DNA from 2 places in the Microbulbifer sp. TYP-18 genome. Region 1 is predicted to be linked to the other one. Evidence: predicted binding sites of a transcription regulator. Region 1 holds the regulator's gene; the other holds the start of a gene.
The links. Region 1 encodes FNR, which switches genes on or off when oxygen is low (the NO sensors DNR and NnrR bind a similar motif). Its sites were predicted from a motif close to TTGATNNNNATCAA; they were not measured.
Positions count from the first base shown of each region.

Region 2: a site for FNR is predicted at 1,592-1,605, ahead of ABVT36_RS06730 (DUF3149 domain-containing protein). Genes of this name have one in related genera too.

Region 1 is NZ_JBFRBC010000009.1:13,609-17,800, forward strand. It holds gene hemN (oxygen-independent coproporphyrinogen III oxidase) at 1-1,082, shown strand, start outside; gene fnr (fumarate/nitrate reduction transcriptional regulator Fnr) at 1,159-1,911, shown strand; gene ABVT36_RS09500 (STAS/SEC14 domain-containing protein) at 1,961-2,374, opposite strand; gene ABVT36_RS09505 (outer membrane beta-barrel protein) at 2,685-3,182, shown strand; gene glyA (serine hydroxymethyltransferase) at 3,539-4,192, shown strand, end outside.
Region 2 is NZ_JBFRBC010000005.1:28,482-32,673, reverse strand. It holds gene dtd (D-aminoacyl-tRNA deacylase) at 1-154, shown strand, start outside; gene ABVT36_RS06740 (aminopeptidase) at 61-1,254, opposite strand; gene ABVT36_RS06735 (hypothetical protein) at 1,285-1,542, shown strand; gene ABVT36_RS06730 (DUF3149 domain-containing protein) at 1,834-1,968, shown strand; gene ABVT36_RS06725 (esterase/lipase family protein) at 1,975-2,739, opposite strand; gene tatC (twin-arginine translocase subunit TatC) at 2,732-3,469, opposite strand; gene tatB (Sec-independent protein translocase protein TatB) at 3,466-3,918, opposite strand; gene tatA (Sec-independent protein translocase subunit TatA) at 3,934-4,188, opposite strand.

The DNA.
Region 1 (4,192 bases):
TGGCGGACCTGCCCGTTATCCAGTTGCATCTGGGCGGTGGAACGCCCACCTTCCTGACCGATGCCGACCTGCGCCGGCTGGTCTCCGGATTGGCGGAAGTGTTCAACCTGCATCCTCCGGGCCAAGTCGAGTACAGTGTTGAGGCGGACCCCCGCACCCTGGATCCGGAGACCCTCGAAACCCTGCGCGAGCTGGGCTTTAACCGCCTGAGTATGGGTGTACAGGATTTCGATCCGCGGGTTCAGCAGGCGATCAACCGGGTCTGTGACGAACGCTCGGTGGCGAACCTGACCCAGGCCGCGCGGGCCTGTGGATTTGGATCCATTTCCTACGACCTGGTCTACGGCCTGCCGCACCAGAGTGCCGACACCATGCGCGCCACAGTGAAAAAAGTGCTGCAGCTGGCCCCAGACCGCATAGCGCTCTATCACTACGCCCATCTGCCCGCTCGGTTCAAAGCCCAGCGACTGATCGATTCCGATGCCATGCCGTCGGCACAGGAAAAGATCACAATGCAACTGGCGGCATTGGAAGAGCTGGGTGCGGCGGGATACCAATTCCTGGGCATGGATCATTTTGCTCTTCCGCACGACGAGTTGGCCCTGGCCGCTCGGGAGGGCAGGCTGAGGCGCAACTTCCAGGGTTATACCCTGATGCCTGCCGATGCGCTGATCGGCCTGGGTGCCTCCGCCATCAGTTATAGCGCCGATGGCTACTGGCAGAATCACCACCGCCTGAAGGACTATGTGGAGCGGATTCGCGCCTGTGGCAGTGCTGCCTACAGAGGCTGGACCCTGAGCGAAGACGACCGGTTGCGCCAGCATCTGGTGATGGAGCTGATGTGCCGCATGCGCCTGGATAAAAGCGATCTGGCAGACCGCGCCGGTGGGCCCTTTGAGAAGAGGTTCGCGGAGGAGCTGCGGCGCCTGCAGCCCATGTTCGACTGCGGCCTGTTGCGCCAGGATGCGGACTCCCTCTACCTGACCGAGGAGGGCCGCTGGTTCGCCCGCAACGCCGCCTCTGCGTTCGACAGCTATCTGCACAGTGAGGCGGATACCGGTCGCTATTCCCGGGTGCTTTGACTGGCATATGGCGACTAAAAAGTGTTCAGCGGTTACAATGGCGCCTGGTGAATGTAATGGCGGCAGGGGCGCGGATATGGCGAGAAATTCGGCGGCGGTGAAGTGCAGTGAATGTACGGTCAGGCGGCTGTGCCTGCCAGCGGGGTTGCCCGAGCCGGACCTGGAGCGATTGGAGGCGCTCACCGGCGCCAGGCTCACGGTAAAGTCGGGGGAGGCCCTGTACCGAGCCGGCGACCCTTTCCACAACCTCTATGCCATCCGCTCCGGCAGTTTCAAGTGCTCGGTGCTGTCGGCGGACGGCGACGTCCAGGTGACCAACTTCGCCCTGCCCGGCGAACTGCTGGGGCTGGATGCCTACAGCACCCGCTGCCACCCGAGCTTTGCCCGGGCCCTGGAAGACAGCAGCGTGTGCGTCTTCCCATTTGCCCAGCTGGAAGTGCTGGCGCAACAGATACCGGCGTTGCAGCAGCAGATCTATGCGCTCTTTTCCGAGGAGCTGCGCCAGGAAAACGAAATTCTGTTACTGCTGGGCAAGCGCTCGGCCAATGTGCGGTTGGCCGCGCTGCTGGTGAATATCTCCAGTCGCTATGCGCGCCGGGGCTATTCCGCCAGCCGCTTCGTGCTGTCCATGCCGCGGACGGATATTGCCAATTACCTGGGCCTAACGGCGGAGACCGTCAGCCGCTTGTTTTCCGCCTTTCAGCGCGATGGGTTGCTGCGGGTATCCGGTCGCGACGTGGAAATTCTCGACATCATCGCCTTGAGCGAGCTGGCCGGTACGCATTTTGTCTGCGATGAGAACGCCGTTGGGCGGGCGGTAAACCTTTAGTAGCTCGTTGAAAAAGCCTTCCCCGGCTTTCCTTTTGTGTGAACAGGCCCTAGCCCGGGTCTGCGCCGGTTTCCGATACAGGTTTTTCCAGCCAGGACACCGCCTGCTCGGGCGAGTCGAATAGCTCTACCTCAGCGGAAACAAACCAGCCGGCCACTGCCGAAGCGGCGCGCAGCCAATGCTGATTGCCGACGATGGCCGCGCGGGAGAACTGATTGCCGTGCTTTAGCCCCAGCTTGAAATCATCCCAGGCCGCGCGCAGTTCCCAGCCCTCCAGTTCTCGGGCGTCGAACAGTGCTTTTACTTTTGGCTCAGTGACCGCGTCCAGGGCGCGGTCGATCATCGGCACGATGATTTCGTAATCCCGGTGGGTCAGTTTGCCGGTGGCTTTTAAATAGAGAAACACACTGTCATTGGTGCGTTGAATTCCAATGGATAAACCGTGCCTGTTGGCTTCTTGCATATCACTTTCTCCACTATCAGATTTCAGAGGTTCCCTGGTTCAGTATCCGCCGCCCCTGGGTCAGCGTTGCCAAGTCTATACCGAACAATTGTCCCGGCCGTGCAGTTGTCCCGCTTGATTTGGATCAGGCGGAAGGGGTTTGGGTTCCGAACGGCTGACATTGAGTTTGGTGATGTCGATGGATTTCGTAGCCCGGCCCGTAGAATCGATTTATGTCGCCCGGGTATTGATGTGAACCCGTGGCTGTTCGGCGCCTGAGAAGCCCGCTACAATCCGCGCAATTTTATCCGACAAAACACAGGAGATTATGATGCGTAATTTTGTAATGGGCGCGGCTGCGCTTGCCCTGAGCCTGACTTCCGCTGCCGCCATGGCGCAACAGGGCGGTGCCTACTGGGGTGTCACTGCGGGCATAATGGATATCGACTTGGGGAATGCTGACAGCCCGTTCAATGTCGGTCTGCGCGGAGGTTTCACTTCCCCGTCCGGTTGGGGGTTTGAAGCCGAGTACACCAACTCCCTGGTCAGCGGTGAAGCAGATCTGTTTCGCGGCCCAGCGGATGTGGATATCCAGACGCTGGCAGGCTACGGCACCTACCGCTCCCACGGCGATATTTATTTCAAGGGTCGCCTGGGTCTCCTGTTCGAAGATGTCAGTATTGGCAGTGCCAGTGACAACGATACGGGTATTTCCCTCGGCGGTGGCGTTGGTTTCAATATCAGCCCCAACACCAATCTGGAGCTGGAATACACCGTAATTGAGCAGGACGTAGGCTTCTGGTCCGGCAGCATGACGCTATCCTTCTGATCCCTGCGGGCGGCGTCCTGCCGCCCATGTCTTCGGCCCACCGGGCGCTGAGCTGATTCCCCCGGAGTGCTGCCTCGAAGAGGGCTGCGCAGCCGGCCCCCAAACCCGCAACGTGTTGGTGTACAATGCGCGCCCTTGCGGGGTGTGGCGACACTACACTGTAGCCACGGCGCCGGAGTTGCGGCCCTGGGCCGCCTCAATGCGCCACCGGCCCCTGTCATACCAGCCACCTGGCGAAATTGCCGGGGTGGGGCAGCGATCAAATAGGTCGCGTAAGGTCTGTTTGAATGCCCGATTAACCGTTGAAATCGTGGAATTTGGCATCCGCCAGCAACCCGCTTTACCGAGGGAATACCATGTTTGATTCGTCCGTGACACTGGCCTCATTCGATCCCGAAATCTGGCAGGCTATCCAGGAAGAAGACCGCCGCCAGGAAGAGCATATCGAGCTGATTGCCTCCGAGAACTACACCAGCCCGTTGGTGATGGAGGCTCAGGGCAGCACCATGACCAACAAGTATGCGGAAGGCTACCCGGGCAAGCGTTATTACGGTGGCTGTGAGTATGTGGACAAGGCCGAAACCCTCGCCATAGAGCGCGCGAAGAAACTGTTTGGTGCCGACTACGCCAATGTGCAGCCCCATTCCGGTTCCCAGGCCAACGCCGCTGTCTACCAGGCGCTGTGCGCGCCCGGGGATACAGTCCTGGGCATGAGCCTTGCCCACGGCGGTCACCTGACCCACGGCGCGCGGGTGAACTTCTCCGGCAAGATCTACAAGGCGGTGCAGTACGGTTTGAATCCGGATACCGGCGAAGTGGATTATGAAGAGGTGGAGCGGCTGGCGCTGGAGCACCGGCCAAAGATGGTGGTGGCGGGCTTTTCCGCCTATAGCCGCGTGATGGACTGGGCCCGTTTCCGCGCCATCGCCGACCGGGTCGGCGCCTATCTGCTGGTGGATATGGCCCATGTGGCGGGTCTGGTGGCAGCGGGTGAATACCCGTCCCCCCTT
Region 2 (4,192 bases), on a different contig from region 1:
CGGCGCCGATCCCGAACAGGCGCGGACTCTGTACGAGTATTTCATCGACCGCGCGCGGACTCAGTTCGCACCGGTGGCCAGCGGTGTATTTGCCGCTGACATGCAGGTGTCGCTGCTGAACGACGGCCCTGTGACCTTCCTGTTGGAGAGCTGATAGGTGGCTCCCAGCGCCTGCAGGCGCGCATCGCGGGCTTTTTTATTCTCCCCACCCAGCCTTTCGACTGCCCGATAGAAGTCCTCCCAGCCCCCGGATTGCAGATACAGCTGGCGAAACGCCGGCACCAGGGAGCGATATTCCTCCACCAGTGCCAGGGTGGCATTGTTGGTCTTGTCGATATAGGTCTGGTAGCGCGCCGGGTTGGGCCAGCTGGCGCTCATTTGGCCATAGCACTGCCGCAGGCGGGCCAGTATGTTGGCTTTTTGCCGCCGTTTGGAGTCGTCACCCATATCTCTGCCGTACAGAAGTTGCAACTGCTTGCGCGCCTGTAGCAGGAGTTGGTTGAGCTGCCGTCGCTCGGCTTCTCCACCGCTAGCGGGACCGGGCAGCCCCCGCTGCCGGCGCCAGTCCGGCAGCGCCAGTTCCGCCACGGCAGTGGCAAAGCTTTCGTTGAAACGCGTGTCACCAGAGATGTACACACGCCGGTGGGCCAGTTCGTGAAACAGCAATCTCGCCAGCCGGTCCGCCGGCCAGGTGATGAAACTCGACAACACCGGGTCGTTGAACCAGCCCAGGGTGCTGTAGGCGGGTACCGGACCCAGGTAGACGTCGTAGTCCTCTTCGGTCAGCTGGCGGGCCTTTTTCAGGGCGTCGTCCCGGTGGAAATAGCCGCGGTAACTGGCGCAACCGGCGATGGGGTAGCACCACTGCCTGGCCTTGAGGGAAAACTCCGGTGCTGCCAGCACGTTCCAGATGGGGTAGGCGCGATCCAGCTGCACATAGGTGGCATAGGCCCGGCCCACGGGCAGGTGGAGCTGGTCGCGGGCATAGGTGCGGATGGACTTTACCAGCCGCAGTTGTCGCTCCAGCTGTTCGTCTGTGTCCGGGGCAGCCAATACCCGGTCGATGGGCTCCCGGGCGGCGAGGATACGCAATTGGCCAGCCACTGCCTGGGAGTAATAGCCCGCCGTCTCGCAACCCTGAGTGAGAATTGAAACCAGGGCTATGACGACCAACCTGCCGGTCAGAGGCCAGGGCAAAAGCCTGGGGCATGGCTGGCTGTTATACACTGTGGATGCCGACCTTTGAATTTTCAATCACTAGCACCGCTCTGGGGAGAAGCCGCCATGGAGCCGGTAACGGGTGCCGCGGGGCTGTCACCGGTCGCCGCAGTACTGACTATCTTTGCACTGATTTTTACCGCTATCGGTTGGCTGCGTCTTCTGCGCACCAGTTTTCACCAAAACCTGCTGCAGGGCTGGCTCGCGATCTTCACACCGCCGCTGGCGCTCTTGTTGCTGGCGCCCCATTGGCGACGGGAAAAGGAGCTGTTTGCGCTCGCCCTGGGGGCACTGGGCTTTTTCAGCATAGCCGCATTTCTCTGACGGCAGAACCCACTGACAGTTTTCTCTGCAGCCGGTTTCCAGCGGGCGCTTGATCTGGGTCAACCCCCTGGCCGGACCTGGCCATAAACTGGGAACCTGACAGGTTGTTGAAAAAGCCCTGCCTGGCTTTCCTCAACCCGGGTTTGCGGTGTGTCCGCAAACCCTCCACGGCAAACCAGGCAGTTACACGCTTGGTTTGCGCCCCGAACAGCCCTGTTCGGCACAACAGGCTGTTGAAAACCACGCCTGCTAAACCAACCGCCAGGATTCGCGCCTGTGGAGGAACCATAAATGACCGCGCTGATCGATTTATTTACCAGCTTTTCCGGCCTCCTGAGCCTGGGCATTATTGGCTTCGTATGTCTGATGGCGGCGTTTTTTATTCGCCTGGTGCTGCGCAACATGGAGCAGAGCGCCACTGAATAATCAGCTTCAGTGGTGGCGCGCCGGGCAGTCGAGCAGCAGCGCGCTCTCACCGGTGAAGTAGCCGTAGCGCAGGAATCGCAGCACTTCCTCCATAGCGGTGTCATTTGCCATGATATTGCCGTGACTCAGCGGCAGAGTCATAAAAGCGCACATGCCTTTTACCTTGGCGCTTTCGACAGTGATGCGCCCGTCGTCGGCACCGCGCAGAATGGCTGAAGCGATGGGATTGCGGGAGCGGTTGCCGGCGATAATACCCAGGTCAAAGCTTACCGGGCTCAACTGCAGGGGGACACTGGTCTTTCCTGTTCCCATCTGACGCCCAGCGGGCCCGTTGACCTGCTTGATCCAGGGAATATGGTCCAGCCAGTCGCCGATACGGCTGCCCTGATTGGGGGGTGCCAGCATCACAACGCGATGGGGTGCCGGTATCTGCTGATGCTCGTAGAAGTACCGCACCAGCAAACCGCCCATGGAGTGGGTAACGAAGTTGACCGGTTGCGCCTGTGCCCGGGCGCACCGGTTGAGCCCGGCCTCTACCGCCAACGAGGCCAGCTCCTGGATGGGTTTTTCCCGCGATGGGTAATCCATATTGGCCACATAGTAGCCGGAAGCGATGAGGCGTTGTTGCAGGGGTTCCAGGCTGCTGGAGTCCTTGGTGAGTCCGTGCAGGAGAATGACGCACTGTGTGCCCGCCAGCGCTGTGGGAGCTTGGATGGCTGCGCCCCACAGCACTATGGCCATCACTATCTGCCGCCATTCCCGGCTAGGCATGCTCGTTGTTGCCGGAAAATTTAAACCAGCGCCCGAACAGAATCCCCACCTCGAATAAAAGCCACATGGGCAGGGCCAGTAGCGACTGGGAAATAACGTCCGGGGGCGTCAGCAACATGCCAATCAGAAAACAACCCACGATCACATAGGGGCGCTTCTGTGCCAGAGTCCCGGCATCTACCGCGCCACTCCCGATCAGCAGCACCGTGGCAATCGGGATTTCAAATGCAAAGCCAAAGGCAAAAAACAGTTTCAGCACCAGGTCCAGATAGCGGCTGATATCCGGCAGGACCTTGATGTCGGCGTGAGCCGAGCTGACAAAGAACTCGAACAACAACGGGAAGACAACATAGTAGGCAAACGCCATGCCCGCATAAAACAGCAATACGCTGGAAACGAGAATGGGAATCGCCAGCCGCCGCTCATTCTGGTACAGACCCGGCGCGATGAAGGCCCAGGCCTGATAGAGGACGAAAGGGATGGCGATAAAAAATGCCAGCACGAAACTGGTCTTAAACGGCGTAAAAAATGGGGACGTTACCTCGGTGGCGATCATACCGGCGTCGCCCACCAGTCGCGCCTGCAGTGGTTCGGCGACGAAGTCGTAAATCTCCGCGGCAAAGGGCACCATGCACAGGAAGATGACTACCACCAACAGCAGTGTCTTGAGCAGCCGGTCGCGCAACTCTACCAGGTGCTCGATAAACGGTTGGGAAGTCTGCTCACTCATTGCGGGCTTTCTTTCTTTTGTGCCGGTGCTTGCTGTTGATCCGATGGATCCTCTTTGAGGTCCGGATCACCGTGGTCGTGCCAGTGCTCCGGGTATTCCGGGTCTGCCAGCTCTTCGCCCGCTTCGTCCTGTTCCGGCATGTATTCTTCGGCTTCGGTACTCGGATCGTGAGACTCGCTGGCGGGGCTTTCTGTTCCGCTCAGGGTCTGCTCCATTTCGCGGCGGCTCTCCTCCAACTCGCGCATAATGCGCTCGTTGTGCAGTTCGCGGCGAATCTCGTCCGCGCCGATTTCGCGTTCCAATTCCTCGCGGGCCTGGGACAGGGACCGCCGAATGCCGGACCACCAGCGGGTACTGGTGCGCACCACATCCGGGAGGCGTTCCGGCCCTATCACCAATAGGCCCACCACTGCCACCAGCAAAAGCTCAAAAAAGCCGATATCAAACACCGCGCAGCACCCGCACTATTTGTCCTGGGACTGCTTCTGTCGTTCGGTCGTTGGGTCTTCTTGCTGTGGCTTGTCGCTCTCCTCGTGGGCGATGCGCTCCTGATTCTCGGGTTTGGTCTCGCGCTCCTCATCTTTCATCGCTTTGCGGAAGCCCTTGATCGCCCCGCCCAGGTCGCCACCGAGATTCTTCAGCCGCTTGGTACCAAACAGCAGCAACACAATCACCAGAATAATCAACAGCTGCCAAATGCTAATGCCGCCAAAACCCATGTTT